DNA from 2 places in the Novosphingobium sp. TCA1 genome. Region 2 is predicted to be linked to the other one. Evidence: riboswitches for the same ligand, from Rfam matches in the RefSeq annotation. Region 2 holds a riboswitch; the other holds the start of a gene.
What was found. A riboswitch is a leader RNA that binds a small molecule or an ion and turns the genes downstream of it on or off. The one in region 2 is predicted to bind cobalamin.

Region 1: it holds a riboswitch for cobalamin, as region 2 does, so the genes downstream of both, NTCA1_RS15680 (TonB-dependent siderophore receptor) here and NTCA1_RS19650 (TonB-dependent siderophore receptor) in region 2, are expected to answer to the same signal.

What each region holds. Positions count from the first base shown of each region.
Region 1 covers NZ_BLJH01000013.1:107,075-122,738, reverse strand. Annotated here, with positions in the region: gene NTCA1_RS15695 (TonB-dependent receptor) at 1-2,298, opposite strand, end outside; gene NTCA1_RS15690 (FecR domain-containing protein) at 2,424-3,467, opposite strand; gene NTCA1_RS15685 (RNA polymerase sigma factor) at 3,558-4,094, opposite strand; cobalamin riboswitch at 4,297-4,543, shown strand; gene NTCA1_RS15680 (TonB-dependent siderophore receptor) at 4,757-6,775, shown strand; gene NTCA1_RS15675 (PepSY domain-containing protein) at 6,780-8,312, shown strand; gene NTCA1_RS28730 (TonB-dependent receptor domain-containing protein) at 8,334-9,020, opposite strand; partial or broken gene NTCA1_RS28725 (TonB-dependent receptor plug domain-containing protein) at 9,982-10,173, opposite strand; gene NTCA1_RS28720 (hypothetical protein) at 10,112-10,303, shown strand; gene NTCA1_RS15665 (MarR family winged helix-turn-helix transcriptional regulator) at 10,520-10,981, opposite strand; gene ectA (diaminobutyrate acetyltransferase) at 11,293-11,799, shown strand; gene ectB (diaminobutyrate--2-oxoglutarate transaminase) at 11,817-13,133, shown strand; gene NTCA1_RS15650 (ectoine synthase) at 13,163-13,549, shown strand; gene thpD (ectoine hydroxylase) at 13,568-14,494, shown strand; gene NTCA1_RS15640 (aspartate kinase) at 14,491-15,664, shown strand, end outside.
Region 2 covers NZ_BLJH01000019.1:89,726-105,389, forward strand. Annotated here, with positions in the region: gene NTCA1_RS19605 (aldehyde dehydrogenase) at 1-62, opposite strand, end outside; gene NTCA1_RS19610 (FadR/GntR family transcriptional regulator) at 219-971, shown strand; gene NTCA1_RS19615 (TonB-dependent receptor) at 1,013-3,295, shown strand; gene NTCA1_RS19620 (hypothetical protein) at 3,292-3,855, shown strand; gene NTCA1_RS19625 (PepSY domain-containing protein) at 3,852-5,333, shown strand; gene paoA (aldehyde dehydrogenase iron-sulfur subunit PaoA) at 5,492-6,193, shown strand; gene NTCA1_RS19635 (xanthine dehydrogenase family protein subunit M) at 6,190-7,140, shown strand; gene paoC (aldehyde oxidoreductase molybdenum-binding subunit PaoC) at 7,137-9,335, shown strand; gene NTCA1_RS19645 (cobyrinate a,c-diamide synthase) at 9,549-10,847, opposite strand; cobalamin riboswitch at 11,001-11,211, opposite strand; cobalamin riboswitch at 11,272-11,463, shown strand; gene NTCA1_RS19650 (TonB-dependent siderophore receptor) at 11,630-13,564, shown strand; gene NTCA1_RS19655 (DUF1636 domain-containing protein) at 13,564-13,971, shown strand; gene cobT (nicotinate-nucleotide--dimethylbenzimidazole phosphoribosyltransferase) at 13,968-14,996, shown strand; gene NTCA1_RS19665 (histidine phosphatase family protein) at 14,993-15,574, shown strand; gene cobS (adenosylcobinamide-GDP ribazoletransferase) at 15,571-15,664, shown strand, end outside.

The sequences.
Region 1 (15,664 bases), on a different contig from region 2:
GGGATAGTAGGTCGCGCTGGTCCAGTTGACGCCGCCGCCGAGCGTGAGCGGGCGCTCTGCCACGTCGAACTTGTAGGTCGTCCACAGCTTCACCGTATCCTTGGGGATCTGGGTGAGCGAGCGCACGCCCTCGGCGTCGCGCGTGACGACGTGAGTATAGCTGGCCGAGACATTCCAGCCCGGCAGTACCTCGCCGTTGATCTCCGCTTCGATGCCGCGCGTCTTGGCGCCCTTGACCGGGCGGTATGCCTGAACGTCCGTCGTGCCCGGCACGAGCAGACCGTCGTCCAGTTCGCCGACATTGTCGCGGATCACCTGATAGAGAGCGACACTGGCGTTCAGGCGATCGTCCCGGAACGCGCCTTTCCAGCCGATCTCGTAGTTGGAGCCGATGATGGGCGGCAGCACATTGCCGTTCCGGTCAAGGCTCGCCTGCGGCTGGAAGATGTCGGCATAGCTGGCGTAGAGCGAATGATGCCGGTCGAGATCGACGACCAGCCCGGCATAAGGCGTGAACTTGCCCCGTGCCCGCGTATCGCCGTAAGTGGAGCCGCTGCCGCTGGGCAGAAGCACCATGTAGTTCCGATAGTCGAAATTGGTGAGGCGACCGCCGAGGATGACGTTCACGCCGTCGATGGGCTTGAGCCGTGCCGAAGCGTTGACGCCCTGCTGCTTGTAATAGAAATACTGCGTCAGTGCAGGCGTATAGCTCTCCGGCTCGGGGAACTGATTGTTCCAGGTGTAATAGTTGATGACCTTGCTGCCAGTGCCGGACCACGCCGCATAGTCGTTGTAGTAGCGGTTGTAGTTGTAGCTGAAGTATAGCTCATGCTCGCGGCCGAATAGATGCAGCGGGCCGGAGAGAGACGCCAGGACGCCCTGCTGATCCTGCTTCGCATAGCCGTAGGAGGCATCGACCGTCGCCGCCCCGGTTTCCTCGTTCAGGCTCGCATTGACCGAACTGGGCTGATAGCGGGCGCTTTTGAAATTGCGCTCGACCGTCATGAAGTTGGCGTTGGCCCTGAACATCCAGTCGTGCGGCAACTGCTGTTCCAGTGCCAGCGCATAGTTGTAGGTGTCGAAGTCATCGCCGCCCCAGGGGGCACCGCTGCTGTAGGAGCGGGGAAAGTTCGTCTGCTTGCCGTTGCTGAAGACGCCCGGCACGCCGGGGGCGCCGCTCGGACGATAGCGTTGGTAATCGATACTGCCGCGGATCAGCGTCGTGTCCGTCACGTCGGCCTCGATCACGCCGTAGAGCAGGCTGCTCTTCTGGCTGTAGCCGTCCATGAAGGTATCGTTGTCCTGCGCCATGGCGACGGCGCGGGCGCGGATGGCGCCGCTCTTGATCACGGGACCGGAAATGTCCGCCTCGGCACGGAAGAAGTTCCACGAACCCACGTTGGTCTGGACATAGCCCTGCAATTCACGGGTGGGCCGCTTGCGGATCAGGTTGACGAGGCCGCCCGGATCGCCCGCACCGGTCATCAACCCGGTCGCGCCGCGCAGCACCTCGATCCGGTCGTAGAGCGCGGTATCGAGCGCGGTCTGGGGCACGGTGCGGGTCGTGTTCTGCACCTGTGTCAGCACGCCGTCGTACTGAAAGCTGTTGACCGCGCCACCACGCGCGGAAATGCCGAAACGTTCGCCGCCGTCGCGGGTCAGGTTGATGCCCGGTGTCTGCTGGAGCACGTCGGTGATCGAGACGAGGCGCTGGTCGTCCATCCGCTCGCGGGTGATGACGCTGATCGACTGCGGCGTCTCGCGCAGGGTCAGGGCAAGGCCGGTGGAGGTGCTGCTGGGCGCCTTGGTCGTGTAGGACCGGGTGCCTTCGGTGGCCGAGGCATCGCTGGAATAGCGCGCCGCCGCCGATCCGCCTTCACCGGCGCCCGCGACCCGCACCGGCCCAAGCTGGATGGCGTCGCCGCCCGCGCTTTCCGGCGCCCTGACCAGCGCGACCGAGCGCCCGTCGATCTGGCGCCAGGTCACGCCGGTTCCGGCCAGCAGGCGGCTCAGTGCCTCGAACGATCCCATGGCGCCCGAGACGCCGGGACTCTGCCGTCCGGCCAGCACGCCCTGATCGGCGGTGATCCGCAGGCCCGACTGCAAGCCGAAGGTCGTGACGGCACCTTCCAGCGACTGGGGCGGAATATCGAACTGTACTTTCGCCTGCGAGGACGGCGCGCCCTGCGCCATGGCGGGCATTGCGGGCAGCATCGCCGCCGCGCTGGCACCGATCAGCAGCGCCCTGATGATCGACTGTGCTCGCCCGGCATGGGACGAGACTGAAACTTCACGCATGAAACCCCCGAATGATATTCGCTCAAGCGCGGCCCATGCACATGACTTGCAATAGCCGCTCATTCAGGTGACGAACCTTGGGTGGGCAGCGTCTCACACTCTCGCGAAATTTTTTCCGATAGCGCTCAGGCCGGGGTGACGACGATGATCCAGGGGGTGATCCGGGTCATCCGCGCCCCTCCCGAACTCAGCAGCGTCCGCAAGGAGCCGACCGGGTCGGCGAGGTCGTAGACGCCCGTGACGCGCGCCGATTTCAGCGCATCGTCGCGCATGAAGATATGGCCCCTGAAATGCCGCCCGAGAAGTTCGGTCACCTCCGCGATGCTGGCGTTGCGCACGGCAAGGCGTCCCGATCGCCAGGCGCCGATCTCGATGGGGCTGACGGCGACGAGGCCGTTCCTGCCGCTTTCCCGGTCGATGGTAAGGCGCTGGCCCGGCCGGAGCGCCACCGTCAGCGGCCTGTCGCCTGGCCGCTCGACCCGCACCGATCCCCGCGCGACGCTGACGCCCAGCGTCTCGTGCGTCATCGACACGTCGAAGGCGGTGCCCGTGACGGTCACGGTCATGTCCGCCGCCTGCACGGTGAAGGGGCGCGCCGTATCATGGGCGACATCAAAGAAGGCTTCGCCCTGAAGCAGGCCGATGCGGCGATGCGTGCCCGCGAAGTCTTGCGTGATCGCACTCTGCGCGCTCAGCGCGATCCGCGATCCGTCCGCCAGCGCGAGAGCCCGGTTCTGGGCGGTGCCGCTGGTCTCGTCCGCGCGCAGCTGGAGCATGACCTGCGGCCCGGTCAGGATCGCCACAAGCACTGCCGCCACCGCGCCCAGGGCAACGCGCCTGCCTGTGCGCCTGCTGCGGCGCGGATTGGAAGATGTTCGCGGCTTCGGCTCCCGGTCGACCGTTACCGGCACAGGCGGCAGGTCCGGCTTGGCCTCTCGCCAATCCGCGGCATGGGCGGGCGGCGTCTGCAAGGTCAGGCGGACGCTGCGCTCCAGCAGGGTCCAGGCCCTCCGATGAGCAGGATCGCTCTCCAGCCAGGCCTCGAATCGGGCGCGAAGATCCAGATCGTCCGGGGCGTCCTGGATGCGCAGGCGCCAGTCCGATGCCTCCACCAGCACATCGTCGGGCAGCGCGTGCTCTCCGTTTCCTGCAACAGGTCTGGCCGTCATGGATGTATCGCCTCGTCGAACCCACACAAAAGACGAGTCTCGCGCGCGCCTGTCTCAATCTGCTTCTCAACCTGCGTCTCAATTTGCATCTCAACCGGCATCGTCGTCCCCCTCCGGCCCCATGCGCTCGACGCTGCGCATGACATGAATCATCGCATCCTGCACCAGCCGATGCGCCGTCGCGCGCGACACGCCGAGCTGCTGCGCGATCTGGGTCGAGGACATCTCTCCGAACACGCTCATTTCGTAGGCGCGCCGCTTCTTCTCCGGCAGGCTTGCGAGAGTCGCCAGAACCAGCCGTGCCTCGTCGCCGCAGAGCAGTTCATCCTCGGCCGACGCGGAAAGGGGCTGCGGATCGCGGGTCAGGGCATAGGCCGCATTGCGGCGCTGCTCGGCCGCATCCCGCCGGGTCCAGTCGATCGCGATGTTGCGGGCGATCCGATAGAGATAGCCGACCGGCGTGCGCAGGCCCAGCAGCAGCGGCGGCCGTGTCGGCACGAAGCGGAAGTAGGCTTCCTGCACGACGTCTTCGGCGCTGTCGCGCGATCCGACGATCGGCGTGGCATAGTCGACCAGTGCCGGCCGATGCTCCGCATAGATGCGCAAGCGGGCCTGTGCGCTGTTCAATGGGCGACCTTCTCCGACCGGCTGGCAGGTTGCAAACTTCGGCTTCATAGATTGTTGCGAATAACTTGCAATAGGCTCGGGCAAGAATGAGCGGCTCCGATCGAGCCGAGTATCGCCTTTGCGAAGATCGCCGCGCAAATCGCGCTTGCGCCCTTCAAGCTCCCAAGCTAGCGCACCGCATCCGCCTTCGCTGAACAGGGAGGGCGGAAAAGATCGCGCCGGTGCCTCGAAAGAGGCTTAAAATGGGAACACGGTGAGAGGGTTTCGATCCTCGAATCCGAGGCTGTCCCTGCAACTGTAAGCGGCGAGCGCGATACACATCACGCGGCAGGGCAAGTGCGCCTGTCGTAGCCACTGGGCCGGACGCTAAATCCTGCGAGGCCTGGGAAGGCCGTGTATCAAGCCATGACCCGCGAGCCAGGAGACCTGCCTGCGTCCGGTCGCTCTTGCTTTGGCCCAGGGGATGGCCGGGGCACGGTGTTTCTCCGTCTGAGCGACGAACCAGCGGCAGGGGCCGCACGGTGCGCTGAGCGGTCGTCCCTTCGTTATGGGCGCCCGGCCGGTCGGTGCGCCGGCCTTTCGTGAACGCCGGTCGGCGCGCCGACCGTTCGTGAACGGCAGACCCCTGCTTCGGATCGCATGGCGCTCGACAGGGGGATGAAATGAAGTTCGCTATAAATTCGCCCGCCGCGCTGGCCGCGGTGCTGGCTCTTGCCTGGAGCACGCAGGCCCATGCCGAGGAAACCGGTGAAGACGCCGGTGAGGATCGGGCCATCATCGTCACTGGCACCAGCCTTGAGGAGACGCTGCCGCAGGAGCTTTCCCGCTACGGCAACGACGTGGTGACGGTCAGCGAAAAGCAGATAAAGGACAGCGGCGCGGTAGACGTGGTCAAGGCGCTGGAATCGGTGCCCGGCCTCTACATTCGCGCCCGCAACGGGCCGTTCACTTACGTCGACGTCTCGCTTCAGGGATCGCGCACGCAGGACGTGCTCTGGACGATGGACGGCATCCGCCTCAACAACCGCCTCTACGGTGGAACGTCGCCCAACGACACGCTTCCCGCCAGCATGATCGAACGTATCGAGGTGCTTCGCGGCGGCGAGAGCCTGTTCTACGGCACGCAGGCTTCGGCGGGCGTCATCAACGTGGTGACGCGCGGCTTCACCGACGATTTCAACGGCCAGGTCAATGCCTCGGTCGATTCCTGGGGCGGCACCACGGTGGACGGCTACTTGCGCGGTGCGGCGGGCAACCACCGCTTCGTGGCCTATGCCTCGCACAACCGGTCGGAAGGCTACACGCCTTACAGCGCCTATCAGCCCAGCCTCACCGATCGCCATCTCGGCTATGACTTGTGGTCGGCGGGTCTCAAGTACCAGTACGACCTCGCCCCCGATCTGGCGCTCAACGCCCAGTACCAGCATACCGAGGCGAAGCTCGACAACCTCTCGCCCACGCGCATCCGCGAGAGCCGCAACGATCGCAACGAGGAAATCGCCAGCCTCCGCCTCGATTACACCGGCAGCGATGCCGTGCAGTTCTTCCTCAAGGGCTATTTCCATGACTGGAAGACGGCCTATGTCCAGATCCGCAATTCGCTTCCCGATCTCCAGCCGCAAGTGATCTACCCGGCAGGCACGTTCTGGGGCTATCGCGACTGGGGCGGCAGCGCGGTGGTCAAGCTCCACCTCCACCCCGGCCTCGAATACCTGCTGGGCTACGATTTCCAGAACTTCAGCGGCCGCGACGACGTGCTGCTGATCGCGCCGACCAGCGAACAGGTCCACGCCGGGATCTTCCAGGTGCGCACCACCGACGAGATTTCCTCCAAGGGCCGCCTTGCGGCAGGCCTGCGCTACAACCGCACGGACGGGGCGAAGAAGACGATCTGGAACGTCTCCGGCCGCTACGACTTTGCCGATGCGCTCTATGTGGAGGCGAACGGGGGCACGTCCTTCGTGCTTCCCGATGCCTCGCAGCTCTATGGCAACGACCCCTGCTGCGAGATCGGCAACCCGAACCTGAGCCCGGAGCAGAGCCTCAACCTCAACCTCTCCGCAGGCGGAACCCTGCCCGCAGGCATGGTCACGCTGGGCTGGAAGGCGACTTACTTCCATCGCCGCATCACCAACATGATCGACTACGATTACGATAATCCGGCCTATCCCAACGGCACTTACGCCAACCTCGACGGCAAGGTCCGCTCGCAGGGCGGCGAGTTCGAACTGACCGCACGGACGGCCGGGGGCTGGAGCCTCAATGCCAGCTACACTTACGCCCGCGTGCGGGAAAAGGGATCGTCCACCCAGCTCGACCGCAATCCCCGGCAATATGCGAAGGGCACCCTGGCCTATGCGCCTGAGGACCGGCCGTTCGGCGCCAATCTCGCGGTCAACTGGATCGGCGACGTCTGGTCCACCGCTTCGGGCTTCGGCCGCCGGAACTACGGCAACTACGCGCTCGTCGATGCCGGGGCCTATCTCTACGTGGACGGTGCGGCGCGCCGAAACCGCTTCGGCGTCAATGTCGAGAACGTGTTCAACAAGGAATATGCGACGCGCGGCTATCAGTCGGCAGTGACCGACCAAGGCGCGCTGGATGGCAGCAACAGCCGCTTCCTCTACTTCAGCCGGGGCGTGCCGCGCACGCTGCGGATGAGCTACGGCCTGAGCTTCTGAGGCCATGAGCACACTCCAGCCTCGGCCCTATCCTCGAACGAAGCGCTCGCGCAGCCTGCTGCCGCGCCCGATCCTTGTCCTTCATCGCTGGCTCGGCGTCTTCGTCGGCCTGCTGATGACGATCTGGTGCCTCTCGGGCTTCGTGATGATCTATGTGGACTATCCGAGGCTGGAGCCTTCAGCGCAAGTGCAAGGCCTTGCCCCCCTGCACTTGCCGCCGCCAAGCGCTTTCGACGCCGTGGACATGGCGCCGGATACGCCGATCGCCTCCGCCCGCGTCGAGATGCTGGCCGGGCGCCCGGTCCTGCGGGTCGTGCCCGGTCAATCCACCGACCGCGCGATTCCGCAGATGCGCACGATCCCCGCCGCCTTCGATCTGGCAACCGGCAAGCCGCTCGCCGCCCCGGATCCGCAGGACATCGGCAGGATCGCCCAGGATTTCGCCAGAGGCCACGGCATCGCGGGCGAAGCCGCCGCTCCCGCCCAAACCGGGATCGATCAATGGACCGTGCAGACCTACAAGCGCAATGCGCCGCTCTACCGCGTGGACTTCGACGACGACGCCGGAACCGAGATCTACATTTCAGGCAAGTCCGGTGAAGTCGTGCAGGAAACGACGCGCTTCCAGCGCTTCTGGGGCTGGCTGGGCGCGGTGCCGCACTGGCTCTATCCCACGATGCTGCGGCAGAACAGGGCGTTGTGGAACGAAGTGGTCGTCTGGACCTCGCTGGCGGGTTGCTTCCTGACCGTGACCGGCATCTGGGCCGGCATCGCCCGCGTCCGCCGCAAGCGCGAGGGTCATATCGGCTCGCCCTACAAGGGGCTCTGGTGGTGGCATCACGTCTTCGGGCTGTTCTTCGGATTGCTGACCCTGACCTGGGTGGCGAGCGGCCTCTTCTCGATGAACCCGTGGGGCTTTCTCGACAGCATGGCGGGCCTTGCCGAAAGGGACAGACTGGCCGGTGCGATGACATGGCGCGACGTCAGGCAGGCGCTGTCCGCCATGCACGATATCCCGGACGGAGCGCTGCGGATCGAAACCGCGCCGCTGGGAGGCAGGATCTTCCTGCTGGTTTCCAAGCGGAGCGGCGCCGCGCAGCGGTTCGACGCGGCCGGACAGGCCTCCGCGCTGACCGAGCGCGAATTGCGCGGCGCGCTGGCAGGCGGCCCTGCAACCTCGTCGCTCGCTCTGCTGGAGGATGAGGACGCCTATTACTACCGCCACCGCTTCGCCGCTCCGCTGCCGGTCTGGCGTGCGGTGCTGGCGGATGCGGAGACCACGCGTCTCTACATCGACCCGACCAGCGGGCAGATCCTGCGCGCCTTCGACCGCAATGGGCGCGGTTTCCGCTGGTTGCAGGACGGCCTGCACAGCCTCGATTTCCCGGTGCTGCGCAAGAGGCCCTGGTGGGACTTCGTGGTGCTGCCGCTACTGGCAGCCGTAACCCTGGTCTGCGCGACGGGAACCTGGATGGCATGGAACAAGGTTCGCCGCGATCTGCGCCGTGTCTGGCGGCGCAGGATCCGGCGCGGCTGATCTCGGCCGCCCCGCTTTCGCTTAGTACTTGAAGCCGAAGCTCAGGAAGAAACTGCGTCCCGGCTCGGGGAAGCCATCGGTGAGCACATAATAATCGTCGAACAGGTTGCGCACACCCGCGCCGATTTCGACGCCTTCGCCCAGCGCATAGTTCGCCGTGAGATTGGCCTGCACATAGCTGCCGGTGCGGTAGTAGCGCGTGCCCGCCGTGTTCACCGTCCAGCGGTCCGAGGCGATGTCGGCGCTCGGCAGCACATGCAGCCTTTCGAGCGGCGACCAGTCGGCCCAGAGGAAAGCCTTGTGCGTGGGCACTCCGGTCGGCTGGAACGCGGTGTTGGTCGGATCGTCGAGATCGCGGTGGGTATATGTGTAGTTGCCGCCCAGGCTCAGCGTGCGGCCCAACTGCGCGGTCAGCGCGATTTCGCCGCCGTAGTAGTTGCCGCTGCCGAGGTTGCGGCTCTGGGTCACCGACTGGCCCTGATAGATCATCGGGAAAGCGACGATTACGTTGTCGAGGTGCGAATAGAACGCCGCCGCTTCGGCATGGAGCGGGCCAAAGTCGCGCGCGCCGCCGATCTCGTAATTGGTCGCACGCTCGGCCTTGAGGTTCGGGTTCGAAGTGGCGCCGCCGAAGCGCGAGCTGAAGCGCTCGAAAATGGTGGGGAAGCGCGCGCGCGGAAATGCCGGCGTGCAGGCTGGTCTGCGCATCGACGCTCCAGACCAGCTGCGCCTGTCCGTTCAGCGCCTGCCCGTTGTGCAGCGCATATTCGATCAGAGCCCCCCCGGCATAGTCCTCGGCCCGCGAGAGGTCGCGCCAGTCGAAGCTGACGCCGGCGGTGAAGGCCAGTGCCGAAGTCAGGTCGAGCTTGTTCTCGGCGGCGATGCTGTAGGTTTCCTCGACACTGGTCTGCTTCGGCTCGGTCTCGCCCGAGGGGAAGGCCTGCTGCCATTCGACATGCTTGTCGCGGCGGTAGTGGGCGGCAATGCTCAGCCGGTCGATATCGCTGACCGCCACGTCAAGCTGCGCCGATCCACCCCAGGCGGTGTCGGCATAATAGCTGTTGAAGGCGCGTGCCCTGGTCTGGGTGGTCTGGCTGGCATCGTCGAAGGCGCGCAGCAGGTTGTCGAACCCGTTGCGATAGATGCGGGTCTTGAGCGTCGCCCGGTCCCCCAGCGCGGTGGTCGAGAGGAAATAGAGGCTGTCGATGTTCCAGTAAGGCCACGACCAGTTGCGCTGCGAGGCGGCGGGATCGGTCACATGGAGCGGCGCGTTCTTGGACCCTTCCTGCCGGGTATAGCTGATCGAGTATTCGTCGGTGGCATTGGGCGTGAAGCCCAGCTTGGCGTTCACGCGCCAGTCGGCCGTGCGCGAGAAATCGCGGTGGCCGCCGTCCTCGGCCGATCCGGCGCTGGGTTCGTAGCTGCCGGGAAGATCCCAGTGATCGGTGAAATTGCGGGTATAGCTGGCCTGCGCGTACCACTTGTCCTGCCTGGTGCCGAGCAGTGCGAAGAGATTGTAGCCGGTGTATTCCCCCTTGCGCCCGAGATTGAGGGTGCCGCGCGCTTCGGCTTCGATCGGTTTGACCGGCTTGCGGGTGACGAGGTTGATGGCGCCGCCCATCGCTCCCGGTCCGTCGAGCACCGAGGCATAGCCCTTGGCCACCTGCACCTGGGCGATATCGGAAGTGAGGAAGCGGCCGTAGTCGAGCCGCCCGTCGGCAGGCAGGTAGACGCGGATGCCGTCGATCGAGAGCGGCACCTGATAGCGATCGAAGCCGCGCACGTTGATCAGTCGCTCGTTGCGCGAACCGCCGCTGTTCGATGACGAGACGCCCGGCATCAGGTTCACCGCGTCGTCCAGGCTGTTGCGCTGGAACAGGGTGATCGCCTCGGCATCGAGCGTGGACGAGGCGATCGCAGGCCCGTCGGGCGCCGGCGCGGTGACGATGATCTGGCCGAGCGTGAAGGCATTGCCGCGCTGCGCGTCCTGATCGGCGGGCACTTCCGACTGGGCGAAAGCGGGCGCGGCAAGAATGCAGGAAAGAGTAACCGCGCAAGCGGATGCGAAACGCATGAAAAGCCCCCATGTTTTGCGCTGTCGCCGTTCCGACGATTCGCTATATTCAGCCGTATATAGTTTATGCCGTGCAAAAGTGCAGCGAAATGAGAGCTTCATGGGCGCGCGGAGGTAAAGCGGGGCGGTTCGATCAGGCGCCAGATTGTCGGGCCGGTGCGGGTGCCTCCGGCGTCAGCAGCCCATCGAGCCGTTCCAGCGCAGCCAGGATCATCGCCTGCTCCCAGGAGGCAAGACCGGCGTAGCCCTGGCTGAAGCGCATCTGGAGCGGAAACGGTGAGGCCTTCAGCTTTTCCCGGCCGAGTTCGGTGACTTGCAGCATGACCTGCCGCTTGTCGGCAAGGCCACGCGTGCGCGTCACGAGCTGCGCCGCCACCAGGCGATCGACGATGTTGGTGATCGTCGCCTGTCCAAATCCCAGAGCGCTCGCGACGGCGCTCGGCGTGATCGTCTCGTGGCCTCCGATCTGCCGCAGCACCAGTGCCTGCGAGGAGGTAAGGCCCGTCGCGGCGGCCATTTTCCGGTTCTCCAGCTCGGCCGCGTCGAGAATTTTTCGCAGGGCCAGAAGTGCCGCCGGTGTGAGATCGATTTCCATGCCCGACAGCTAGCTTTCCTGCGGGTTTGCGCCAAGTATGAAGATGCTTCGAAAATCGAATTAATTGCAGTTCCATGACGGTGTGAAAACGAACTTTTCGACACCGTGCTGTTGCGCATCTCCTCGCAATCCCTATGGTAATACGCGAGAACCACGAATGACATGGCAACAGCCAAGCACGCGAACGTGCTTCGGAGGGTGAAGTAATATTTGATGATAATGTGAATGAAGTTCGCCCGCGGAGCGATTCCGCGAGCCCAATCCGCGCGCGTGACGAGGGCGGCGTCGCGGAAGGAAATTCCGGCGCTGCTATTGTCCTGCGCGAACCCAGTGCCGAGGACGGGCCTGCCGTTTCCGCCTTGATCGCGGCCTCGCCGCCGCTCGACGGCAACTCGGCCTACTGCAATCTTCTCCAGTGCAGCGACTTTGCCGGAACTTGCGTGGTCGCCGAAAGAGAAGGCCGGCTGCTCGGCTGGATTTCCGCCTATCGTCCGCCCTCTCATCCCGACCGGATCTTCGTCTGGCAGGTCGCCGTGGCGGCCGAGGCGCGCGGGGAGGGCCTTGGCGGGCGCATGCTCGACGCCTTGATCGCCCGCAGCGCTTCGCGCGGCGCGCGTGAACTCACCACGACCATTACCGAGGCGAACGCGGCCTCCTGGGCTCTTTTCTCCGCCTTCGCGCGGCGCCACGGCGCCGTGCTGACGCGCTCCCCGCGCTTCGAACGCGATGCCCATTTCGCCGGAGCGCACGATACCGAATGGCAGGCGAGCATTTCGCCCCTGCCTTTCACTCCGTCCACGTTCACTCCGTCCAACTGAACAGGAAATTCCTCCAGATGACGACGATTCCCCAGCCGAGCGCGCATGCGCCGGATACCAGCATCTATGACCGCCGCGAATCCCAGGTGCGCAGCTATTCGCGCACCATGCCCCGCCAGTTCGACCGCGCCGAAGGCGTCTGGCTGCACGACAGCAAGGGCGGGCGCTATCTCGATTTCCTGTCGGGCTGCTCCTCGCTGAACTACGGACACAATCATCCGGTGCTGAAGCAGGCCCTGATCGACTATATCGCCCGTGACGGCGTCACCCATGCGCTCGACCTCCACACCAAGGCCAAGAGCGAGTTCCTGCGCACTTTCGAGGAAGTGATCCTGGAGCCGCGCGGGCTCGACTATCGGGCGATGTTCACCGGTCCCACCGGCACCAATGCCGTCGAGGCGGCCATCAAGCTGGCGCGCAAGGTGACGGGGCGCGAGATGGTGATCGCTTTCACCAACGGCTTCCACGGCATGACGCTGGGCGCGCTGGCATGTACCGGAAACGCGGGCAAGCGCAGCGGCGCGGGCGTGCCGCTCAGCCATGTCAGCCATGAACCGTTCGACGGCTACTACGGGCCGGATGTCGATACGGCCGAACTGCTGGAACAGCGCCTGTCGGATCCGTCCAGCGGGCTCGATGCGCCTGCGGCCTTCCTCGTCGAGACCGTGCAGGGCGAAGGCGGCCTCAATGCCGCTTCGCCCGAGTGGCTGCGCCGGATCGCCGCCATCGCCCGCAAGCACGGCGCGCTGCTGATCGTGGACGACATCCAGGCCGGTTGCGGCCGCACCGGCGGCTTCTTCAGCTTCGATGGCATGGGCTTCACGCCCGATATCGTCACGCTGGCCAAGTCGCTCTCCGGCATGGGCCTGCCCTTCGCGCTGACCCTGATGCGGCCGGAATTCGATCAGTGGTCCCCCGGCGAGCACAACGGCACGTTCCGGGGCAACAACCACGCTTTCGTGACGGCCACGGCGGCCCTACGCGAATTCTGGGCGGATCCGGCCTTCGCCGACGATATTGCCCGCCGCGGCGGCATCCTGGAGCGCCGCCTCGAAGCGATCGCCGTCCGCCACGGTCTGTCCACCCGCGGCCGGGGCATGATGCGCGGCATCGATGTGGGCAGCGGCGAGGTGGCCGGAAAGATCACCGCCGCCTGCTTCGCGCAGGGCCTGATCATCGAGACCAGCGGCGCTTACGACGAGATCGTCAAGGTGCTGGCACCGCTGGTGATCGACGATGCCCTGCTCAACGCCGGTCTCGATATTCTGGAAGAAGCCGTGGCCGAGGCGCTCCCCGCGCTCGCCGCGACCCGCAAGCTCGGCGTCGCCGCCTGAGCCCGATCCCAGCATAAAGGAATTAACCAATGATCGTTCGTAATCTCGAAGATATCCGCAAGTCCGACCGTCATGTCCAGGGCAAGGGCTGGGTCAGCGACCGCCTGCTGCTCAAGGACGACGACATGGGCTTCTCGTTCCACGTCACCACGATGTTCGCGGGCGAGGAACTGCACATGCACTACCAGAACCATCTGGAAGCCGTGCTCGTCCTTCAGGGCAGCGGCACGATCGAGGATCTCGGCACCGGCGAGACCCACGAACTGAAGCCGGGGGTGATGTATGCGCTCAATGCCCATGACCGCCATATCGTGCGCCCGGTGGAGGACATTCTCTGCGCCTGCACCTTCAATCCGCCCGTCACCGGCCGCGAGGTCCATGACGAGAACGGCGCCTATCCGGCTCTGGCTGACTGAGGGAGGGACAGGCAAACGATGCAGGATCTCTATCCCACCCGATGCGAAAGCGAACCCAGGCTCCAGCCGCGCGGCGAACCCGTTGCGCGGCGGGCCTGGCATCCCGCCGCGCCGCTGACCGCAACCCAGGTCGAACAGTTCGACCGGAACGGCTATCTCGTGCTGGAAAACCTGTTTTCCGCGCAGGAAGTCGCCGCACTGCAGGCTGAAACCGGACGCCTCCTGGCCGACCCCGCCGGCCTCAAGGACGAGACGGTCATTGCCGAACCCGGCAGCCGGGAAGTCCGCTCGATCTTCGAGATCCACGCCCAGAGCGACGTCATGGCCCGCCTTGCCGCGGACCGGAGGCTGGCCGGTGTCGCCGCCTTCCTGCTCGACGACGAGGTCTACCTCCACCAGACCCGGCTCAATTACAAGCCGGGCTTCGCGGGCAAGGAATTCTACTGGCATTCCGATTTCGAGACCTGGCATGCCGAGGACGGGATGCCCGCGATGCGGGCGCTGTCCATGTCGGTGCTGCTGGCGGAGAACACGCCGAACAACGGGCCGCTCATGGTGATCCCCGGCTCGCAGGGGACTTTCGTGTCCTGCGTCGGCGAAACGCCGCAGGACCATTACCGCCAGTCCCTGCGTCGCCAGGAATACGGCGTTCCCGACGAACTCAGCCTGGCCGAGCTGGCCGATCGCCACGGGATCGACGCGCCGGTCGGCAAGCCGGGTACGGTGGTGGTGTTCGACTGCAACATCATGCACGGCTCCAACGGGAACATCACGCCTTTCCCGCGCGCCAATGCCTTTCTGGTCTATAACGCCGCGAGCAATCGCCTGACGACGCCCTATGCCGCGCCCGCGCCGCGTCCCGAATTCATCGCCGCGCGCGATTTCGCGCCGGTAGTGCCGATTTCCGGCGCAATCGAGGGACTTGTCGAGGGAGTAGCGGCATGACGGGAACGCACAGCGTCGAAAAGATCGGCGGCACGTCCATGGCTGCCACCTCCACCGTCTTCGAGAACGTGCTGATTGCCGGACGCAAGGGCGCGGATCTCTACAACCGGATCTTCGTGGTCTCGGCCTATGCCGGGATGACCGATCTGCTGCTCGAGCACAAGAAGAGCGGCGAGCCGGGCGTTCACGGCCATTTCGTGCGCAACGAGGCGCCGGGCGCATGGCGCACCGCGCTGACCGAAGTGCTGGGCGCCATGTGGGCGCGCAATGCCGAAATGTTCGCGCGCCCGGAAAGCCGCGAGGAAGCGGACCGTTTCGTCGCAGAGCGGATCGCCGCGCTGGAATCCTGCCTCGACGATCTCGATCGCCTGCGCCGCCACGGCCATTTCCGCCTCTCCGAGCAGATCGCCACCTTGCGGGAGATGCTGGCCGGTCTGGGCGAGGCCCATGCGGCGCACTCCACGGCGCTGCTTATGCGCGATCGCGGCGTCAATGCCGTCTTCGTCGATCTTTCCGTCTGGAGCCAGGACGATCTGGTCGATCTCGACGAACGCATCCGCAGTGCCTTCGCTTCGATCGATCTTGCAAGCGAGATGCCGATCGTTACCGGCTACGCGGGCTGCGAAGGCGGCATGGTGCGCCGCTATGCCCGCGGCTACTCCGAGATGACTTTCTCCCGCATCGCTGTCGTCACCGGCGCGCGCGAGGCGGTCATCCACAAGGAGTTCCATCTCTCCAGCGCGGATCCCCGTCTCGTCGGCGAAAGCCGGGCGCGCAAGATCGGGTGGACCAACTATGACGTGGCCGACCAGCTCGCGAACCTGGGCATGGAAGCGATCCATCCGCGTGCGGGCAGGGGCCTGCGCCAGTCGGGTATCCCGCTGCGCGTCCGCAACACGTTCGAACGTCATGACGAGGGCACGCTGATCGAGGGCGACTACGTTTCGAAAGCACCGCGCGTGGAGATCGTCACCGGGCTCGCTTCGGTCCAGGCCCTGCAATTCTTCGAGCAGGACATGGTGGGAGAGAAGGGCTACGACGCGGCGATCCTGGAAACGCTGACCCGCCACGGCGCCTGGATCGTCAGCAAGAGTTCCAACGCCAATACCATCACCCATTACCTCAGCGGCACCGGCAGCGAACAGGCCGCGCAGATCGTCGATGACTTGC
Region 2 (15,664 bases):
TCCTCGCCGATGACCATTGAAAACTCGGGAAACGCCGAGATGTCCGGGTGTTGGAAGCCCATGCTCGTTTCAGTCCTCTCCGGGTGGCGACACGAGAAGTCGCTCTGATGAGAGGAAGGATATGGATCTAATATAAGCGGTCAATTGACTTGAATTCTCGGTAATGGCGCTCAAAGTATCGCTATATTTTTAATAATATGCATATTATTGGAGGATTCATGGAGCGCGTGCCGGGCCGACGCAAAGGCACCAATCTCGTGTTGCGAACCACGGAAACCTTGCGGAACCGCATTTTCGCCTGCGAGGCCGGGACCTTGCTCGGATCGCTGCATGAACTCGCACGCGACCTCGAAGTCGGCATCGTTACCCTTCAGCAAGCGGCCCGGGTGCTGGAACACGAAGGCTTGCTGGAAGTACGGCGTGGGCCAGGCGGCGGATATTATGGAACGCGGCCGGACGATGCCGCGCTGGAACGCGCGCTCGATTCCTACATGCGGATGAACCCGGCGGGCTACGAAGAAGCGCTGGACATGACGTCCCTGCTGTTCACTGAACTGGCGACGTCAGCTGCCCGCTGCACCGACCCGGCCCTGCGCGCGAAGCTGGCGGCATTGGACGATCGTGCCGGGTCGTTTCGCTCGATGGCGGAGTTCGGGGCGTTCGAACTCGAATTCCAGGACCTGCTGTTCAGGATGGTCCGCCGCCCGCTGTTCGAGATGCTTACGCGCGTGACCCTGCACTATGCGGCAACCCGTGCCGCTCCGGTCGTGGAGACTTTCGGGGCGGGTGTCGATTTCTGGCGCGCGGGGCGGCGGCGCATCATAGCTGCGATCCTTGCCAACGATGCCGACCTCGCGCGATTCGAGGCGAACCGGCAGAACCGGGAGGTCGTGATGGCGAGTCTGCAGACGCAGGATATGGCGATAGGTTCTGCATCAGTTGCTATTGAGAATGCGATTGACTCGCAATAAACCGGAAATATATGAGCCGTCTGGAGGGAACAGGGGGTTTCATGTTCAGGTTTTCGATATTGCTTTCAGGCGTCGCCGCTGCGGCGCTGACCGTTCCGGCGCAGGCCCAGCAGGCCGCGCCCGTCTATGATGGCGGCGGCCCGGACGATATCATCGTCACCGGCGAGAAAAGCGCCCGCACCCTGCAGGAAACGCCGACCAGCATCGCGGTAACGACGCCGCAGAAGATCGAGCAGGAAAACCTGATCACGATCCAGGACGTCTACAACCGCACCGCGAACATTTCGGAGACTTACGGCGCCTCCGGCTTCACCATTCGCGGGGTGAGCAATACCGGCGTCGGCGCGGGCGGTCAGGCCGATGCGGCCAGCGTCTATGTGGATGGTGCGCCGATCCCGAAGTGGGCGCTCTATGGCGGCCCGACGGACATGTGGGACGTGCAGCAGGTGGAAGTGCTGCGCGGGCCGCAGTCGACCATCCAGGGGCTGAACGCCCTTGCGGGCGGCATCGTCATCACCAGCAAGGATCCCAGCCTGGACCGCTGGACCGGCGATGCCCGCGTGCTCTGGACCGAGCATGACGATCGCACTTTCTCGGGCGCCGTGGGCGGCCCGATCGTGCGCGACGAACTGGGCGTGCGCCTTTCCGCCGAGCGCCGCGCCGATCGCGGGCTGGTGCGCAACGTCACGCGCGGCGGCTATGACGACGAACTGAAGTCGTTGAACCTGCGCGGAAAGATCAAGTGGACGCCGAGCGCGCTGCCGGGCCTGGAGGCCGTGGCGAGCTACAACCGGGTGCGGCGCGACGGCGGATATCTCTACGAATATTCCCGCACCGACGTGCCGGACTACTTCAACAACCGCATCTCCACCGGCGACCAGCCCAGCCGCGGCAAGATCGACAGTGATATCGCCGTGCTCAACCTGGGCTATGCGCTGGGCGACGGCCTCAAGCTGTCGAGCGTGACCTCGTGGAACCGGTCCAAGGTCCACTCGGTGATCGACACCGACGGCACGCCCGAAGACATTCAGGCGATCGACAACCGCTACCTCTACAAGACGCTGACGCAGGAGCTGCGCCTCAATTACGAGGGCGAGCGTCTCAGCGGCTTGCTGGGGGCCTGGTACTATCGCCGCACCGGCAGCATCGTGCAGAACAGCCGGGTGAACATCGCCACCCCGACGGCGACGATCGCCGGCCTGCTCCAGGCGAACGGGGCCACTGCGGTGCAGGCGCAGTTCATCAGCAATGCCTATGCCGCGCAGCTTCCCGTGATCCCGGTGCTTTACCAGGCCGATCAGCCGGAAAAGGTGGAGACCATGGCGATCTTCGCCGACGGGCGCTTCAAGCTGACGGATCGTCTTTCGCTGATCGGCGGTTTCCGCTTCGACCACGAGCGCAACCGTTATGCGGCCGAGACCGTGGCGACCTTCAACGGCACGCTGCCCGATCCCGCCTTCATGGGCGCCGCCTATGCGCCGATCATCGGCCTGATCAACCAGGGCGTGCTCGGTCTTGTCAGCGACGCATCGTCGCCCGCGGCCTCCAACGCGCGCACGTTCAATGCCTTCCTGCCCAAGGCGGGGATCAGCATGGACTGGACCCCGGACCTGACCACGGCCTTCACCGTGCAGCGCGCCTATCGTTCCGGTGGTTCCAGCCAGAACCCAGCCCGCGCCGAACTGGTGCCCTACGATCCCGAATTCAGCTGGAACTACGAAGGATCGCTGCGTTCGAAGTGGCTGGACGGGCGCCTGACGGTCAACGCCAACCTCTTCTACATGGAGTGGAAGGACCAGCAGGTCACCGCCTACTTCGGCCTGAACGCCTATGACTACAACACCGTCAACGCTGCCGGATCGCACCTCTACGGCTTCGAGCTGGAAGCTACCGCGAAAGTGGCGAACGGCATCGACGTCTATGCCTCTGTCGGCCATGTCCGCACCAAGTTCGACGACTTCACTTTGCCCACCGGCGCGACCAGCACGGTCGATCTGCAGGGCACGCAGTTCCCCTATGCGCCCCGCTGGACCCTTGCGGGCGGGGTGAACGCGCAGTTCGGCGGCGGCTTCACCGCCAACCTCAATGCCAACTACCGCACCTCGGTGTTCACCGGCGTGGGACAGGATCAGGCCCAGTACAAGGTTTCCGCCCGCACCGTGGTCAATGGCAGGATCGGCTACGAGACGGGCAACTGGTCTATCTTCGGCTTCGTGCGCAACCTCTTCAACGAGGAATACAAGCAGTACGAATATGCGGCGATCCACCAGGCCATCCTGGGCGAACCGCAGACCTTCGGCATCGGCGCGGGAGTGCATTGGTGATCGTCTGGGCCAGCCTGCTGCTGCTGGCGGGAGGCGCGCTGGGCGCCTTCCTGCTGCGGCGCTCGTGGCAGCAGCGTGACGGTTCGGCCCCCGGCATGATTGCCGGGGGCTGGTTCGTTCTGCTGGGACTTGTCCTGGCCTCGGTCTTCCTCATCGGCCCCGTGAAGGGAACCGCGCTCGCCCTCGTCATGGAGGGGATCGGCGCACTGCTGGTGATCTGGCAGGGCAGGGTCCGGCGCAAGGCCGCCCGTCTTCGCGATGCGGAGGCCGCGCCCGAACCGCTGGAGGAGCCGGGCCGGTTCTGGCGCGGGGTGCTGCGGACCCTGCTGGCGGGGCCGCTGGGCATGACCGCGGCCATGGGGGTCGCCTTCTGCGTGACCGTCTATCTGCCGGGCGATCCGCGCACGCGCATCGTGCTGGGCGGCTTGCTGATGCCCGTGCTATGGGGCCTTGCGATGACCTGGACGCTCGCCGACCGCCGCCTGCTGCGCGCCACGGCAGTGCTGGTCGGCGCCAGCGTGATCGGCTTCGGTCTTGCTCATCTGGGAGCTTCGGCATGAGCAATACCCGCAAGAAACAGTGGCGCTGGCCGATCTCGCCGGAAACGGTGCGGTCGGTGCTGAGCAGCCATTCGATTCTCGGCCTGGCCTTCGCGGCGGTGATCTACCTTGTCTGCCTGACCGGAACCCTGGCGGTATTCGCGCCGGATCTGGAGCGCTGGGAAGTTCCCGCCACGCCTGTCGCCCGCACCCTGAGTGATGCGGCGGCGGCGCGGGCCCTTGCCGAAGGCGCGAAACACATCCCCGCCGATACCGCGCTCTACCTCGCGCTGCCGACCCCCGCGAAGGAAGGCGCTTCGCTGACCGCGTTCAGCCCGACCTTCGAGCGCAAGTGGGCCGTGGCCGAGGACGGGTCGCTTTCCGATCTCGAAGCCGTCTGGACCGAATTCCTGATCCACCTTCACGTCAACCTGCACCTGCCGCGCAGCTGGGGCGAGTTCATCGTCGGCCTTACCGGCGTGGCGCTGCTGTCCTCGCTGGTTTCGGGCATTCTCGCCCATCCGCGCGTCCTGCGCGATGCCTTCCACTTGCGGCTGGGCGGTTCGCGGCGATTGCAGGAGGCGGACCTGCATAACCGCCTGGGCATCTGGGCGCTGCCGTTTCACTTCACGCTGGCACTGACCGGGGCACTGCTGGGGCTCAGCACCATCATCGTCGCGGTGCTGGCCCTGCTGCTCTACCCGGAGGGCGGCATGAAGAAAGTCTACGAGCTGTTCCTCGATGCGCCGCCGCCGGTCGATGCACGGGCGGCGCCCATGCCCGACATCGCCGCGCTCATCGCCGAGGCCCGCGCCCGCGCGCCCGAGGCGGCGCCGCAGAACGTCGTGGTCGAACGTCCCGGCCGCGCCGACATGCGCGTCACGGTGACGAGCGGACGCGCGAAGCTGCTGGTCCAGCAGGACGAGACCAAGTTCGATGCCGGGGGCAGGATTGCGGGAGAGGAGCACCCGCAGGACTTCGTGACGGGGACCCGCATCCTCGGCGGCATCGGCCAGCTACACTTCGGCTGGTATGGCGGGCTGCCGGTGCGGATTGCCTATGGGCTGCTGGGTATCGCGCTCTGCGTGGTGACGTCCAGCGGGGTGACGATCTGGCTCGCCCGCCGCCGCGACCGGGGACGGCCTGCCCCGCAGTGGGAGCGGATCTGGGCTGCGGTATGCTGGGGGCAACCGGTGATCCTGACCCTGACGGCGCTCCTCTCCTGGTTCGCACCCGAAGCATCGCTGCCCACCGTCTGGCTGGTCCTGACCGTGCTGTCGATCATGGCCTCGGCTTTGGCGCGAACGGTTCCGGGACTTTCGCTTGCGCGGATCTGGCGCCAGGCACTTGCGGCTCTGCTGGTCGTCCTGGCCCTTATCCACGGCGCGGCGGCGCTGCCGAAGGGCGGATCGCTGCTGGTCGATGGGTTGCTGATGGCAGGCGCGCTGGCACTCTTCGCCGGAGAACTTCGCACGCGCGCCAAGCCCGTCGCAGCCTGAGGAATACCCCAAAATTGGGCCGGTCGTTCAGGAAAGGGAACGCCTGGTGATGAATGCCGTTCATGAGGGCATACGATTTCACACAGTGCCCGATAGTGTAATCATGCGTTATCGTGGCGAATGGACGGAAACTGCCGTCCAGGTGCGAAGGACGGGCAATGAACGAAACGGCGGAGACGGCGGCGGGCGAAACGTCGCATTTTGAGGTATCCAGACGTGCGGTTCTGGCAGGAGGCGCTGCCAGCGTGGGTATTTCCGCCATTCCGTCGGTAGCGGAAGGAGCGGCACCCATGGCACAGCAACCCCCGGCGATGGCGGTCACGTTCAAGGTGAACGGCAAGGCGCAGGCGTTGATGCTCGACACCCGCACAACGCTGCTGGACGCGCTGCGCGATCACATCGGTTTGATGGGCACCAAAAAGGGCTGCGATCATGGCCAGTGCGGGGCCTGCACGGTGCTGGTCAACGGTACGCGCATCAATTCCTGTCTCAGTCTGGCGGTCATGCACGAAGGCGATGCGGTGACGACCATCGAGGGCCTCGGCACGCCGGAGCAATTGCACCCGATGCAGGCGGCCTTCGTGAAGCATGACGGATTTCAGTGCGGCTACTGCACGCCGGGTCAGATCTGCTCCGCCGTGGCGGTGCTCGAGGAGATCAGGGCGGGCATTCCCAGCCATGTGCAGGGCGATGTCGGCACGGCGCCGGAAATGAGCTTGCCGGAAATGCGCGAACGCATGAGCGGTAATATCTGCCGCTGCGGCGCCTATTCCAACATTGCCGAAGCCATGGCGGAAGTGGCGGGCGTGCGGATCGCGGAAACGCATGGCGCGCAGAGCGATGCGGGAGCGGAAGCATGAAGGCCTTCACCTATGAACGGGCCAGGACGCCCGCCGCAGCCGCAGCCGCCGTCGCCGGAAACAAGGGCGCCAAGTTCATCGCGGGCGGCACCAACCTGCTCGACCTGATGAAGCTGGAGATCGAGACGCCCACCCATCTGGTGGACGTGCAGGATCTCGGCCTCGACCGGATCGAGGAGACGAAGGAAGGCGGCCTGCGCATCGGCACGCTTGTCAGCAATACCGCGCTGGCGGCGGATCGGCGCGTGCGCAAGGATTACGGCGTGCTCACCCGCGCCATCGTCGCGGGCGCTTCTGGCCAGCTGCGCAACAAGGCGACCACGGGGGGCAACCTGCTCCAGCGCACGCGTTGCCCTTATTTCTACGATACCAACCAGGCCTGCAACAAGCGCAAGCCCGGATCCGGCTGCGCGGCGATCGGCGGGTTCAGCCGCCAGCTCGGCGTGATCGGCACCAGCGATTCCTGCATCGCCACCCATCCCAGCGACATGGCGATCGCCCTGCGCGTGCTCGATGCCCCGGTGGAGACGGTCGATGCCTCGGGCAAGGCCCGCAGCATCGCGATCGGCGAATTCCACCGCCTGCCGGGCAATACCCCGCATCTGGAAAACGTGCTCCAGCCGGGCGAGCTGATCACGGCCGTCACGCTGCCAAAGCCGATCGGCGGGCGGCATTTCTACCACAAGGTCCGCGACCGCGCGTCCTATGCCTTTGCGCTCGTTTCGGTAGCTGCGGTCCTGAACGAGGACGGCAGCGGCCGCGCGGCCTTCGGCGGCGTGGCGCCCCGGCCCTGGCGGGTCGAGGCGGCCGATGCGCAGATGCGCAGCGGTGCAGGCGCCGTGGCGAAGACGGCCTTTGCCGAGGCGCGCCCCACCCACGAGAACGCCTTCAAGGTCGCACTGGCCGAACGGACTTTGGCAGCGCTTATCGCGGAGAACCGGGCATGAAGTTCGACACGCCTGCGGGCACCAACCCGATCGACACGATGAAGGTCATCGGCCAGGCGGTCGACCGCGTGGACGGCAAGCTCAAGACCACAGGGCAGGCGCCCTATGCCTATGAGCACGGCGAGATCCCCGGAAAGCCGGCCTATGGCTACATCATCGGCGCGGCCATCGCCAAGGGACGGATCGCTGCCATGAACACGGCAGAGGCCAAACGGATGCCGGGCGTTCTCGCGATCGTCTCGGCCGAAAATGCGCAGCCGCTGGGCAAGGGCAGCATGAACACTGCCAAGCTCCTCGGCGGGCCGGTGGTCGAGCATTACCATCAGGCCGTTGCCGTGGTGGTGGCGGAAAGCTTCGAACAGGCGCGCAGCGCCGCCAATGCCGTGCGCATCGAGTACGAGCGCGGCGCGGGGCGTTTCGATCTCGTCAAGGAAAAGCCGGGCGCACAGCCGCTTACCGGCAACGATGCGGATACCCATACGGGCGATTTCGCAGGGGCCTTTGCCTCGGCGCCGGTGCAGGTGGACCAGACTTACACCACGCCCGACCAGAACCACGCGATGATGGAGCCTTTCGCCACGATCGCCTGGTGGGACGCGGATGCGCTATCGGTCTGGACGTCGAACCAGATGATCGCGTGGAACAAGCGCGAACTGGCCACGACCTTCAAGTTGCCGCCGGAGAAAGTCCACGTTCGCTCGCCCTTCATCGGCGGCGGTTTCGGGGGCAAGCTGTTCCTGCGCGCCGATGCGGTCATGGCGGCGCTGGGCGCCAAGGCCTGCGGCAGGCCGGTCAAGATCGCGATGCCGCGCCCGCTCATGCTCAACAATGCGACGCACCGCCCCGCGACGATCCAGCGCATCCGGCTGGGCGCGACCAGTGACGGCAAGCTGACGGCGATCGGCCATGAAAGCTGGTCGGGCGATCTGCCCGGCGGCGGCCCGGAATCGGCGACCCAGCAGACCAAGCTGCTCTATGCCGGGGCCAACCGCCTCACCGCCCTGCGGCTGGCCGAACTCGACCTTCCCGAAGCCAATGCCATGCGCGCGCCGGGCGAGGCACCCGGCCTCATGGCGCTGGAGATCGCCATCGACGAGATGGCGGAGAAGCTGGGCATGGACCCGGTCAAGTTCCGCGTGCTCAACGATACCCAGGTCGATCCCGAGCACCCGGAACGGCCTTTCTCGCAGCGCAACCTGGTGCGTTGTCTGGAAGAGGGCGCAGACCGGTTCGGCTGGAACCGTCGCAGCGCAAAACCGGCGCAAATGCGGGAAGGGCGCTGGCTGATCGGCATGGGCGTGGCGGCAGCCTTCCGCAACAACATCAACATGACCTCGGCCGCGCGGGTGAGGCTGGCCGGTGACGGCCTGGTCACCGTCGAGACCGACATGACCGACATCGGCACCGGATCCTACACGATCATCGCCCAGACCGCGGCGGAGATGATGGGGCTGCCGGTCGAGAAGGTGCGGGTGAAGCTGGGAGATTCCTCGTTCCCGGCCTCGGCCGGTTCGGGCGGTCAGTGGGGTGCCAACAGCGCCACCTCGGGCGTCTATGCGGCCTGTGCGAAGCTGCGCGACATGGCCGCGCAAAGCCTGGGCATGGATCCGGCTTCGGCCGAGTTCTCGGATGGCCGGGTACGCGCGGGCAACCGCTCGGCTGCCTTGGCCGAGGCGGCGAAGTCCGGCGAACTCGTGGCCGAAGAGACGATGCAGTGGGGCGATCTGGGGAAGAAGTTCCAGCAATCGACTTTCGGCGCGCATTTCGTCGAGGCGGCGGTGGACTCTTACACTGGCGAGACGCGGGTGCGGCGCATGCTGGCGGTCTGCGCGGCAGGGCGCATCCTCAATCCCAAGACCGCGCGCAGCCAGGTGATCGGCGCCATGACCATGGGCGTCGGCGGCGCGTTGATGGAGGAACTGGCGGTGGACAAGCGCTTCGGGTTCTTCGTCAATCACGATCTGGCCGGATACGAAGTGCCGGTTCACGCAGACATTCCGCATCAGGACGTGGTGTTCCTGGACGAGGCGGACGACAAGGTCTCGCCGATGAAGGCCAAGGGCGTGGGTGAACTCGGCCTCTGCGGCGTGGGCGCGGCAGTGGCCAATGCGGTCTACAACGCCACTGGCGTGCGGGTGCGGGACTATCCGATCACGCTCGACAAGTATCTGGCGAAGCTGCCCGCCATCGCCTGAGAGTCCGTTTGAAAAATGCCCGTAAGGGCATTTTCAGAGCGGCACCGGCCCCAAGCCTCTCAGGCGCCCCCACCCGACCACCCGCAGGATACTACCGTTGGGTGGTCGGGTGGGGGCGTGGGCCGGTGCCGCAAAAATTCGCCTTCAGCGAATTTCCAAACGGACTCTGACAGCCTCTCCGTCGTCCCCGCGGACGGGGACGACGGGCCTGGCTCAGCAAGACAGCAGGTCTGCAATCAGCTCCGGCGCGGAGGGGAAGTAGAAATGCATGTAGCTTGCAGTGAGCGCGCCTTGCCGGAAAATCCGCTCGCCCTTGCGCCCATCCGGGGTCCGGGCAAGCGCGATGGGTTCGAGGGCGGTTTCCAGCCGTGAATAGTGGAAGGTATGGCCGCGCACCGCATGGCCGGACAGTTCCGCTTCCTGCATGCCGAGGGCGACCAGTCGTTTCTGCATGGCCGCGCGGGCGGGCAGCAGGCCGAGCATGGGCGTGCTGGTGCCTGCGGCATCTTCCAGCCTTTCGCAGGCATAGAGCATGCCGCCGCACTCGGCCAGGATCGGGCGCTCGGTCAGAAAGTGCGCGCGGATCGCTTCCACCATTGCACGGTTGGCACTGAGCGCGGCGAGATGAAGTTCGGGATAGCCGCCCGGCAGCCAGAGCGCGTCGCAGTCCGGCAAGGTGGCGTCGCGCAGAGGCGAGAAGAAAGCCAGCCGTGCGCCCGCGCTTTCCAGGAACTCGAGATTGGCCGGGTAGATGAAACCGAAGGCCTCGTCGCGGGCCACGGCTATGCGTTTTCCGGCCAGCGCTGAAGGCGCAGGGGCGGCGGAGGCGGGTTTCGGAAACGGCACAGGCTCGGGCAGCCAGAGGGCGCTTTCGGGAAGCAGTTCGGCGGCGCGGTCGATGCGGGCTTCGAGATCGGCGATCTCGCCTGCCTGCACCAAGCCGAGATGGCGTTCGGGAAGGCCCATGCCGTCGTCGCGCGGCACGGCGCCCAGCCATTGCACGCCGCCCGGCATGCCGCGTTCCAGCAGCTGCGCATGGCGATCACTGCCCACGCGGTTGGCAAGCACGGCGGCCAGCGTCACGTCCTTGCGGTATGTCGCCAGCCCGTGGACCAGTGCGCCGAAGGTCTGCGCCATCGACGAACCGTCCAGCACCGCCATGACCGGCAGGCCGAAGCGCCGGGCGAGGTCGGCGGAAGAGGGGGTGCCGTCGAACAGCCCCATCGCACCCTCGACGAGGATGAGGTCGGCCTCCCGCGCGGCATCGTGCAGCAGCGCGCGGCACTGGTCCTCTCCGCACATGAACAGGTCGAGCTGATGGACCGGGGCGCCGCTGGCGACTTCGTGAACCATGGGATCGAGGAAGTCCGGCCCGCATTTGAACACCCGCACCCGCCGTCCTGCCCGGACGTGGCGGCGGGCAAGGGCGGCCGTGGCGAGCGTCTTGCCCTGTCCCGACGAAGGCGCGGTGACGAGCAGTGCAGGGCAGGCCGTCATCGGCGTGTCCGTCATCGTACGGGCCGCAGATATCGCCCGGACGGGCAGGTTCCAGGATGGCGCATGTTCAATTCCCCCCTTCGGTACAGACGCACGAATGTCGTCACGCGAAGGAGCCTCCCCCACGGGAGGCATCGCCCTCGTCCGCCCGGTACATCCCGCCCGCGCGAAGGATCGACGGCGAGGGGCCGGTTTCCTGACTTCCCGGATCCTCGCGCCTTCCGCCGCCTTCTCGGTAAGCCGTCAGGCTCCAATGGCGTTTCGGCGGGGCGCATCCCCGGTTACAGTTGCGGGCGCAGTGCCGGCTGCCACGGCCGATCGGCCGCAGTCCGGGCTTCCCGATCAAGCCCTTGCGGGCACCCCTTGCACCGGCACGACTATGGAACTTCGCAGGTTCGCGCAAGCGCCTCTCATCTTGCGCCGCCGACCTCGCGGCGATAGGGGCGCTGCTGCGACAGGTTCCCCGCGAGGGATCAAAAGGGAACTCGGGTGAAAGCCCCGGGCTGCCCCTGCAACTGTAAGCGGCGAGCCGTGCGGCCATTTCGCCATTGGGGGTGCAAGGCCCTGAGAAGGCGGCCGAAACGGCATTGACCCGTGAGCCAGGAGACCTGCCTGCCGCAGTCGTTCTTCGACCGGACAGGGTGAGCCGGCCGAACGGGGCATTTCCTCGCCGAGCGACAGCCATTGCCGTGCCGGTTTGCGGCGCGAAGGGGCCTGTCGCCGTCTGTCGCGGCTGCACGTCCTTCGCCTTGCATATCGGCCCGGTCGGGTTCGATCGCTGGCTTGAAGGACATGCCGTGAACTGCCGAATTACCACTGCCACCACCCTTGCTCTTGCCCTGACCGCCTATCCTTTCGCGGCCCAGGCCGAAGGCGCCGACGACGCCTCGTCGGACCGTATCGTCGTCTCCGCGCTGCGCACCCCGGTCGCGGCGGATCGCGTGGCGGATAGCGTGACCGTGCTGGACGAAGCGCAGATCGTCGCCGCGCAGCCCATCGCCCTCACCGATATCCTGCTGCGCACGCCCGGCATCAGCCTTTCGCGCAACGGCGGCTACGGCACCACCACCTCGCTGCGTATCCGCGGCGCCGACGCCGGGCAATCGGTCATGGTGATCGACGGCATGCGCCTGTCGGACGCTTCGTCCACGGCGGGGGGCTACGGCTTTTCGACGCTCTTCGTGGACGATGCCGAACGGATCGAGATCCTGCGCGGGCCGCAGTCGATTCTCTGGGGCAGCGACGCCATCGGCGGCGTCGTCAACGTTCGCACCCGCCGTCCGACCGAGCCGCTGGAAGGCAGCTTCGCCGTGGAAGCGGGAACCCATGACACCGTTTCCGCGCGCGCCGGTCTGGGCGGCACGTCCGAAGCGATCGACTGGCGCATCGCCGCCTCGCGCTTCACCACCGACGGCATTTCGGCCCGTTCCAACGGCACCGAGGACGACGGTTTCCAGCGTTCCTCCGCCAGCGGCACCCTGACGTTTCGCATCACGCCGGACGTTTCGCTGGACTTGCGCGGTTATTGGTCCGATTCCCGCAACGATTTCGACGGGACCTCGGGCGATACGCGCGCTTATGGCCGGACCGAGGAATGGTCGGGCTATGCCGGGCTCAACTTCGCGCTGCTCGGCGGGAAGCTGGTGAACCGGGTCGCCGTGCTCCAGACCGAGACCGACCGGGCAAACTACGATCCCGCGCGCTCCATCCGCCAGATCACGTTCGACGCCCACGGCCGGGGCCGCCGCTTCGAATATCAGGGCACCTACACGTTCTCGGAAGCCGTCCAGGCCGTGTTCGGGGCCGAGCGCGAGGAGCAGCGCATGACCACGGCCTCGCCGTCGAACAGCGCCGCGCCCTACACGCTCACCCCGACGAAAGCCGATACCGACAGCGTCTACGGAGAACTGCGCGTGACGCCGCTGACCGGGCTGACCCTGAACGGCGGTGCGCGTTACGACCATCAGTCGCGCTTCGGCGGCAATACCGTGTTTTCGGCAGGCGCGGTCTATACGCCCAACCAGGGGGCCACGGTGCTGCGCGCCAGCTATGACGAGGGCTTCAAGGCGCCCTCGCTCTACCAGCTTTTCAGCATGTACGGCGTGGACGATCTCAAGCCCGAAAAGGCCAAGGGCTGGGAAGTCGGTGCCGAGCAGGGCTTCGGCGAAGTGCTGCGGCTTTCGGCCACATGGTTCGAGCGCGATACCGACAATCTGATCGACTTCGCCTATTGCCCGACCAGCGGCGCCCTGCCGGACATCTGCATGGTTCCCGGCACTGCGACCTCGCGCTTCGGCTACTATGCCAACGTCAAGGCCAGCCATGCGCGCGGGCTGGAACTGGCCGCTTCGGCAAAGTGGGGCATTTTCTTCGCCGAGGGCAACTACAGCTGGATCGAGGCGGAGGACCGTACCCCGGACAGCGCCACTTATGGTCGCCAGCTCCAGCGCGTGCCGCGCCATCTGGCCAATGTCGAGGCGGGGGTGGACCTGCCGCAGGGCCTGCGCGCCAGCGTTGCCGCCCGCTATTCGGGCGAAAGCTACAATGCCGCCACCGGAACCGCCAAGCTGGACGACTATTGGCTGGTGGACTTGCGCGCGCAGTGGCAGGTCATGGAAAACCTCACTCTTCAAGGACGTATCGAAAACGTGGGCGACGAGAAGTACGAGACCGTAAGCGGTTACGGCACGCTCGGCCGCACCGTCTATCTGGGCGTGAGGAGCCGGTTCTGATGTTGCAGCCCGTCGAACCCGGTCCTTCGGTGGTCGTATGCAATACCTGCCGCCATTCCGCCGAAGCCCGCGAGGATGCGGATGGGCGGCGCGGCGGCGCGGTGTTGGCGGAGGCCATGCGCGCGGCGCAGGCAGCCGACCCGGCGCTCAGGGGCGTGGCGGTGCAGGAAATGCCCTGCCTCTTTGCCTGCCAGCGCCATTGTACGGTGGCGATCCGCGCGCCCGGCAAGCTCGGCTACGTGCTGGGCGACTTCGTGCCGGATGAGGACGCAGCCCGTGCGATCCTGGAATATGCCGTGCGCCATGCCGCCAGCGAGCATGGGCAGGTGCCGTACCGGGAGTGGCCGCAAGGCGTGAAGGGGCATTTCATCACCCGCACCCCGCCGGAAGGCTTCGTCGCCGCATGATCCGCTTCGAGAACCGCGCTGCCTTCGCCGAGGCACTGGCCGATCTGCCCGAACCGGAAGAGGCGGCGCTGGAGGCCGCGCGCAGCCGCCAGTCGGTGCTGACGAAGCCTGCGGGATCGCTGGGACGGCTGGAGGAGATCGCGATCTTCATGGCGGGCTGGCAGCGGCGCGAGCGCCCCCGCGCCGAGCTTGTCCGCGCGGCGATCTTCGCAGGTAACCACGGCGTCGCGGCGCGCGGCGTCAGTGCCTATCCTCCCGAAGTCACGGTGCAGATGGTCGCCAATTTCGAGGCGGGCGGCGCGGCGATCAATGCGCTGACGGCGGCCTGCGGCGCCGACCTGCGCGTGGTTGCGCTCGAACTCGACCGTCCGACAGGCGACATCACCTGCGAAGCCGCCATGAGCGAGGCGGAGTGCCTTTCCGCGCTCAATGCCGGGGCGGCGGCGGTCTCGGCGGACAGTGACCTGTTCTTCGTGGGCGAGATGGGCATCGGCAATACCACGCCTGCGGCTGCGCTTGCTGCGCAAGTCTTTGCAGGCGCGCCGGGCGACTGGGTGGGGCGCGGCACCGGGGTCGACGATGCGGGCGTGGCGCGCAAGGCCGAGGCCGTGGCGGCAGCGCTGGCGCTCCATGGCGCGCACTGCACGGACGCCTTCGAGACCCTGCGGCGCCTTGGCGGGCGCGAGATCGCGGCTATGGCCGGGGCGGTGCTGGCGGCGCGGCGGCTGCGGGTGCCGGTCCTGCTCGACGGGTTCATCGCCTGCGCGGCGGCGGCGCCGCTGCTGGCCGATAATGCCGCTTTCCTTTCGCACTGCCTGGCCGCGCATTGTTCGGCCGAGGCCGGGCATGTTCGCCTGCTGGAACGCTTCGGCCTAGATCCCTTGCTCCATCTCGGCATGAGGCTGGGCGAGGGGTCGGGCGCGGCAGTGGCGGTGCAGATCGTGCGCTCGGCACTTGCCGCGCATGACGGCATGGCGACTTTCGCCGAAGCCTCCGTGGCAGGCGCCGGGGCGGCTTCGGCGTGAACGGAATCCTTGTCCACCTGATGCGACACGGCGCGCCGCAGGAGCCTGGCCTCCTGCTGGGACACCGGGACGACGCGCCGACTCCGGCCGGTGTGGCGCGCTGCATCACGCGGGCGGCGGGGCTGGCGTTCGATCGGATCGTCTCCTCCGATTTGCGCCGTTCGAGCATCCCCGCCGCGCAGATCGCCGTGATCCGCAGGCAACGCCACGATCTGGATCCGCGCTGGCGGGAAATCGACTTCGGGGCCTGGGACGGGCTTGCGCCGCAGCAGCTCGATCCCGCCGTCCAGGCGCGGTTCTGGGATGACCCGGAAACTTTCGCCCCGCCCGGTGGCGAGCGCTGGTCGCACCTTTGCGCGCGCGTCGGCGATGCCCTGATGCAGATCGACCGTGCGAGCCTGATCGTCACCCACGGCGGCGCCATGCGCGCGGCGCTTTCGGTGCTGTTCGGGTTCGACCATCGGCAGGTCTGGGCATTCGAACTGCCTTACGGCGCGCTCGTCAGCCTGCGCCTCTGGCCGGGCGAGGGGCTTCCCGCCGCGCAGATCCTGACGCTGGACAGTGGAAAGCCGGGATGAGAGGTCTGGTCCTGGCCCTCCAGTTCCTGACGCGGCTGCCGCTCCCGGCGGTGCGGGTCGATGCGGCGGATTTTGCGAAGTCCATGCGCT